3 regions of the Rhodococcus globerulus genome follow, and region 3 is predicted to be linked to each of the others. Evidence: riboswitches for the same ligand, from Rfam matches in the RefSeq annotation. Region 3 holds a riboswitch; each other region holds the start of a gene.

Region 1 (2,264 bases), 3.3 Mb from region 3:
ACCAGGTCATTCACAATCGTGTCAAGATCGTCCACGGCAACACCGGGTCGCAAACGAAAGCCCTCGATCCCCAACTGCTGCCAGCGGAGAAGGTGATCGGCCAATTCAGCCGGCGTGCCGGTGAAGATCAGTGCATCAGAGCGGTACTGGGTACCCGACGCATTGTCCAGGCGGTCGAGTCGTTCTCGACCCGATTCCCCTGCCGCATCGAAGAACACAACAATGTCGCCGTATACCCGGAGCGGTTCGCCCGAGCGCTCAACCCGTTCCTGCGCCGCCCGCACTTCGGCGAGAATCGAGGGCACCTGACCATCGTCGAGAGGAGTCACAAACACCAGATCGGCTGTTCGAGCAGCCAGCTCGTACGGAACGCGCTGGTGTGCCAAAGCTGCGACAAGTGGCTGCCCCTGCGGCGGCCGCGGAGTGACCGACGGTCCACGCACGGATAGGTACTTGCCCTCGAAGTCGATGTAATGCAACTTGTCTCGATCGATGAACCGTCGATGCTCCACGTCACGAATTTCGGCGTCATTCTCCCAGCTGTCCCAGAGGCGCCGAACCACATCGACGGCCTCAGCCGACTCTTCGAACAGATCCCGTACGAAATCGGGAAGGTTGCCTGAAACCAGCAACGCCCGATCATCTTCGGTCAACGCGGGGATATCGCGCCGGCCGAAATGCGAGGCCTCCGCTTCGGACGCTGAGACTTTCACCTGCAACCCGCCGCGGCCTCGCGACGTGTAGTCGAGTGTTGCAACAGCTTTGGAGACATGAAACGGCTCGGTATGCGTCGTGGTGATCGTCGGAATCAACCCGATATTGCGCGTCACCGGTGCCAGCCTGGCTGCCACGAGATGTGCGTCCAGTCGAGCGCGCACACGATCGACTGCGTCACCGACTGGCTCGAATGGGTTACCCGGTACGGAAAGACTGTCCTCGATACTCACGAAGTCGAGCAGACCGCGTTCGGCTGTAGTAACGAGATCGGTCCAGTACGACGCGGTGAACAGCTCGCTCGGACGCGAATGGGGTTCTCGCCAGGCCGCCGGGTGCCAGCCGGCGCCGTCAAGCGCTACGGCGAGGTGGATGGGAAGGGTGGAGGTCATCGGCTTCTACTCCTGTTCGAGGACTACTCGGGAGCGCACAGTGCCGGCCGCAGAACCGTCAGCCCTCTTTCACTGACGGGTAGTGCCGCAACTGCCGCTTGCGACACACACCACGCGTGTCGCCAGGTGTGATCCCGGGGCACCCCATCGGCATGAAGGGTTGCCGTCCAGCTAGCCGGTCCTTGTCGCTGGAACTCTGCACCTGCTGTGATCGTATCGAGAACAGCGCTTGGTCCCTATGAACCCGAGATGCCAGAAGATGGCAGAAACCACGCGCCACCTGCCACAACCGACACCCGATCCTTTTCACTCTCGAGGATTCGAATTCGCGTGTCGGTACCGAGTATGCGCAAACTCCCCACCAACACGAATCGCTCCAATTCCCGACTAGACTGGCACGACACCGCCTCCGCGCGCCCTGTCATCGAAAGGCACGTCATCACACAATCTCCCGCTCCGCACGACATCTACTTCGTACCCCCGGAGCAGGACACCACTGACACAGTGAAACCCGTCTCGTCCTCCGTGCGCGCTCGATTGGAGGACCGTCCGGAAACTGTGCGGTTCAAGAATCGGTTTGCCCTCCCTATCGTCACCACAACCCCGCTCGAAGCGATGATCGAGGACCTGCTGTTCATCCGCGATATTCTCGACGCGGCAGGTGTCGAATACCTCCTCGTACGCGGCAACGACGAACGAGCAGTCATCGCGGTCAACTGGGACAACCGAAAGAAATTGCGCCGCGCGCTGATCGACGGATGCCAGAACACACCCTTCTATTCGAAGACTCTCGACGCTAAGAAGAGTCCAGCGCTCTTGATAGCCGACGGCGCACTGTCCACCACACCAAAAGCCCGCATCTTTCGACTTTTTCGGCCGCGTGTTCATCTGGCGAGTGGTCTCAACTACGGCGCGAATATCGGACTTCAGATCGAACTGTGGTCGATGTCCGACACAGAGATCGTTTTGCCCATCGAAAATTCACTGACCCGGCGGACGGTGCGTCCGGAAGAAGCAGTTCGTGGAACGGTGGAGCGTTTCGGCCGTGTGTGGCCGACGATCGAGAACATGTTTGCCGCCCATGCCTCCGACATCAATTTCGACATCGACCTCGTCTTTTCCTGGGTGGACGGTTCTTCCGAGGAATTTCAGGCGCAA
Region 2 (2,264 bases), 2.1 Mb from region 3:
CAGTGCGTCGCAGGCTGCGGCGATTGCAGCAGCACCGAGGACGTTGGGCGAACCGGCCTCGTGACGGGCGGGAGCACAGGCCCACTCGGTGGATTCCAGCGTCACCTCACGGACAGCGCCGCCACCGGCAAGGTACGGCTTGGCCTCGTCGAGCCAGTCGCGGCGACCGACGAGGACGCCGGCACCGAACGGTGCGTACAGCTTGTGACCCGAGAACGCGAGGTAGTCGACTCCGCATTCCTGCAGATCGATACGACGATGGGGAGCCAACTGAGCGGCGTCGACGAGGATGCGTGCACCACAACGGTGTGCAATGTCCGCGAGGCGTGCGATCGGCAGGATCTCGCCGGTCACGTTGGACGCTCCCGTGATGGCGAGGAGCGCGGCGGGCTTGGTGCACAGTTCCGCAATCAGGCGCTCGATGGTCTCTTCGACGGTATCGGCGGCCGTGACGATGCGAGCGTCGTTCCAGGGCAACAGGTTTGCGTGATGCTCGACGTCGAGAACGACGGTGCTGCCGGGCACGGACTGAGCGAGAAGATTGAGCGAGTCCGTGGTGTTGCGGGTGAAGACGACAACCTGATCGTCAGCGCAGTTCACGAAGCGAGCAACCGATTCGCGAGCGTTCTCGTAGGTCAGCGTGGAGATCCGGGAGGCGTATCCGGCACCGCGGTGAACGCTGGCGTACGTGGGAAGAAGTTCCGCAATGCGATCGGTGACCTGGGCCAATGCGGGCGCGCTCGCTGCGTAGTCGAAGTTCGCGTAGGAACACTCACCACCCTGGACGAGGGGAACCTGTAGGTCGGCGCCAGAAACCTTGGCAATGGGAGCGGTGCAGGTATCGGCACTCAGAACAGCAGTCATCGAAGACAATCCTCACGTTCAAGGACTCATTCGTTCGGGTGATGTCCCCGGAAGAGTCCGCGCTTGCCGAATCCGTTTTCGGATACAGCCGGGTCGTCACCCGGAGCACCCCACCGCGGAGGAGGGTTGCCGACCAGCAAGCCGGGGCTGAACACTGGTACTCGTGACCTGCAAACGAGAATGGCAGGAGTCAACCGGCTTGTCAACCCCAACGCAGAACACGCTCTCGACTCCGACAAATCGCCCGACATCTCTTCGTGGTGACCACCATCACGGTAACGTTTCGGCCTCCGTGGCACCGCAACCTTCCGAGGAGCCTTCACGGGCCATAAGCGCTTGACCTACAGAATCATTCACCGAGTTTGACAAATACGATTCGTTCCGAATCTCGCATTGACCCTTCATTCCTTGCATTCCAGAGAGATTCGAACAGATTTCGAGCAAACGATTACGAGAATCCTTAAACAGCAACAAAATACAGATCGATAGTCGAACAAGACCGGCAGATTCGTCAACACTGCACCATCTTTCATTCATTTGAGTCGCCAGAACTGCGCAGCTACGTTGAATTGCAAAGCAATAGCCCGGTCTTTACTGCGATGGTGCGAGCGCATGCCCACCTACGTGACCTGTGGCCGCCGTACGAGGGCTGAGCGCGTCGACGATGTCGCCGGAGTGCGACAAGAACGCTGAACTGTGTGAAGGAGCGAGATGACTGCGGTCAAAAACGCGTGGAGGGGACTACGGAAACCCGTATTCGTCCCGGCATCGATAGTGATCTTCGGGTTGATCGCCTTTGCTGTGATCTACTCCGGGACTGCGTCCGACGCCTTCCAGAGCCTCAACAACGCCATCACCGATGGTGTCGGCTGGTGGTACATCCTGTCTGCCACCGGATTTGTGGTCTTTGCGCTCTACTGCGCGATCAGCCGGATCGGCAACATCAGACTCGGCCGCGACGACGAACAGCCCGAGTTCGGCATGATGTCCTGGTTTGCCATGCTCTTCAGTGCAGGCATGGGCATCGGTCTGGTGTTTTACGGAGTGGCAGAACCACTTTCGCACTACGTGGACCCGCCGGTCGCGGGCCGGGTAGCAGGATCGACCGACGCGGCCGCAAATCAGGCAATGGAACTGACGATGTTCCACTGGGGCCTGCACGCGTGGGCAATCTACGTTGTCGTCGGCCTCGGACTGGCGTACATGACCTACCGCAAGGGTCGCCCGCTGTCGATCCGCTGGCTCCTCGAACCCCTGCTCGGACGCGCCCGCATCGAGGGCAAGATCGGGCACGCCATCGACGTCGTTGCGATCGTCGGCACCCTGTTCGGCGTCGCTACCTCGCTCGGATTCGGTGTTCAGCAGATTACCGCCGGCCTCGACTACCTCGGCTGGGTGGA
Region 3 (2,264 bases):
ATGCGTAGCGGCTGACGGGACGCTCGAGCCCGAGCGTTTCGCGCAGGGTTGCGCCGATCCGAGGGGCGCGGTGCACCGATAATTCCTGCAGCGTAGGAACGACGCTCTCGCGCAGGACTTTCAGATCGGTTGTGACGACGGCGGGGTGGATCCGGACGCCATCGACGATGCCGGCAAGGGAACTCAGCAGATCGACGAGGTCGGGTGCCGAACCGGTGAAACGGAGCCGTCCACGGTCGGGCCACGGCGAATGCTCGTCGAGCGCGGCGAGCCGCGACTGTGCCGTCTGGTCGGGGGTGTCGAAAACTACCTCGATGTCGGCGAAGGTGAGACCCTGTTGCCGGGCCGCCTCTTCGGCGATCGCGGACGTGTCATGGCCCGACACCAGCACGACGTCGAGGAGGTCCGACACGCCGAGATCGGCGTCTCCCACGACGACTATCTGGCCCTGCGGGGACCGTGGAGTGATCAGGGGGCCGACGACGTCGAAGAACTCGCCGGAGAACCGGACGTGGTGGACCTTGTCCGGATCGAGGTAGCGGCCGGTCGCGGGGTCGCGGACGACAGCGTCGTCCTCCCACGAATCCCACAGTCGGCGTGCAAGGTCCACGACGTCCCGGACCTCGCGGCTCGCGGCCTCGGCGCTTCGGGGCTCGAAGCCGACGGCTTCGTTGACGTCGACGGAGTTGTCCGCACCGACCACCCAGGCAGCGCGGCCTCTTGACGCGTGGTCGAGGCTGGCGAGTTGGGTGGCGAGGTGGAACGGTTCGGTTGTCAGGGCCTGCACTGTCGGGGCGAGCCCAACCTGCCCTGTCGTCGAGGCGAGGTACGCCGCGCGAGCCCCAGCATCCAACCTGCCCACCGGGTGCAGTGTGCCCTCCGGCACCACCCTGTCGTCGAAGGTGACAAATGAGAATCCGGCTGCCTCTGCGGTCGCTGCGCTCGACCGAAGAATCCGAGGCGATAGTAGCTCGGCGGGTGGGTGACCCCACACCCGCCATGCAGCGGGATGGCTTCCCGCGCCGTCCAACTCGATTGCAAAGTGCAAGAAACCAGGTGATCCAACCACGACCGGGGACCTTTCGAATGAGTGCGGACACGCGCCGGGCTCTACCCTCACCCTGCGCGCTTGCGGAATCAATTGCAGATGCCGCCGGGTCGTCACCTGGAGCACCCCACCGCGCGGGAGGGTTGCCGACCAGCAAGCCAGGGCTTGATGCTGGTGCTCATGACCGTGGCTCAAATCTAACACGGACAATCATCGCCGAAAACCTTTGCACCCCAACATGGAACGCTGCTTATCCGGTTTTTCGGGTGGTGTCCAGCATTGAGATCCGGCTGATTCGAAGATGTGCGGTGCTCGGGTCTTCCTGGTTGCGTATCTGGCTCGACGGTTCGACCTCGTCCACCGGTACCAGCTCGAACTGGAAACGCATCATGACTCGATGTAACTCTATCGCCGCATATTCCGTCCACAGGCTTTCGCGCGAGAGCATCTGAGAAGGTGGGTATCTCGGTGGTCGGCATCGAGGGATAATGAAGGCGAAGTCGGTTTATGCGCAGACCTGGATCATTCTGCACCAACGGAAAAGCGCTCCCGGACAGAACGATTCCCTAAGCGGGTACGTGTAGCACTCCGTTTAGGGGTTTCGCTCCGTCGTTGAGATCTACAAACTTCGACAGCTCAGCTCAAGTCCGCGATGATTCGCTCCGCGAGAGGCTTGGACGACGCCGGGTTTTGTCCGGTGTACAGCTTGCGGTCCACTACGACGTAGGGGGACCACGCCTCAGCATTCGAGAACTTGCCGCCCTGCTCGCGTAGCTTCGTTTCGAGCAGCCACGGAGCCTTGTCCGCCAAACCTGCCTGGGTCTCCTCTTCGTTGGTGAAGGAGGTCAGGTTGTAACCGTCGAACAGCCAGCTTCCATCGGATCTGCGCGCGGGGAGCAACGCTGCCGGTGCGTGACAGACTGCCGAGACAACCTTGCCTGCGTCCAAGAATTTCACGAGAAGCTCGCCGAAGGCTTTGGACACTGCGAGATCCTCCATCGGCCCGTGTCCGCCTGGAACAAAGACCACGTCGTAGGTATCGGAGTCGATTTCTTCGAGAACGTGGGGTGAGTTCAGCGCCGGCTGCAGATCGGCAATGTACTTGCGCATGCGATCAGCGCCCTCCTGACCTCCATTGACCTCGGGGGCAAGGCTTCCCTCATCGACAACCGGGACCTTGCCTCCGGGTGTTGCGATCACGATGTCATATCCGGCA

Evidence for each region. Region 3 has a riboswitch for S-adenosylmethionine ahead of KYT97_RS12505 (LLM class flavin-dependent oxidoreductase). Riboswitches for the same ligand answer to the same signal wherever they lie in the genome.
Region 1: another riboswitch for S-adenosylmethionine. It lies ahead of KYT97_RS27460 (LLM class flavin-dependent oxidoreductase); the one in region 3 lies ahead of KYT97_RS12505 (LLM class flavin-dependent oxidoreductase).
Region 2: another riboswitch for S-adenosylmethionine. It lies ahead of KYT97_RS22305 (aminotransferase class V-fold PLP-dependent enzyme); the one in region 3 lies ahead of KYT97_RS12505 (LLM class flavin-dependent oxidoreductase).

The regions. Positions count from the first base shown of each region.
Region 1 is NZ_CP079698.1:6,031,915-6,034,178, forward strand. It holds gene KYT97_RS27460 (LLM class flavin-dependent oxidoreductase) at 1-1,106, opposite strand, end outside; SAM riboswitch class IV at 1,196-1,309, opposite strand; gene KYT97_RS27465 (stealth family protein) at 1,722-2,264, shown strand, end outside.
Region 2 is NZ_CP079698.1:4,902,171-4,904,434, reverse strand. It holds gene KYT97_RS22305 (aminotransferase class V-fold PLP-dependent enzyme) at 1-864, opposite strand, end outside; SAM riboswitch class IV at 919-1,033, opposite strand; gene KYT97_RS22300 (BCCT family transporter) at 1,576-2,264, shown strand, end outside.
Region 3 is NZ_CP079698.1:2,762,231-2,764,494, reverse strand. It holds gene KYT97_RS12505 (LLM class flavin-dependent oxidoreductase) at 1-1,069, opposite strand, end outside; SAM riboswitch class IV at 1,121-1,234, opposite strand; gene KYT97_RS12500 (type 1 glutamine amidotransferase domain-containing protein) at 1,685-2,264, opposite strand, start outside.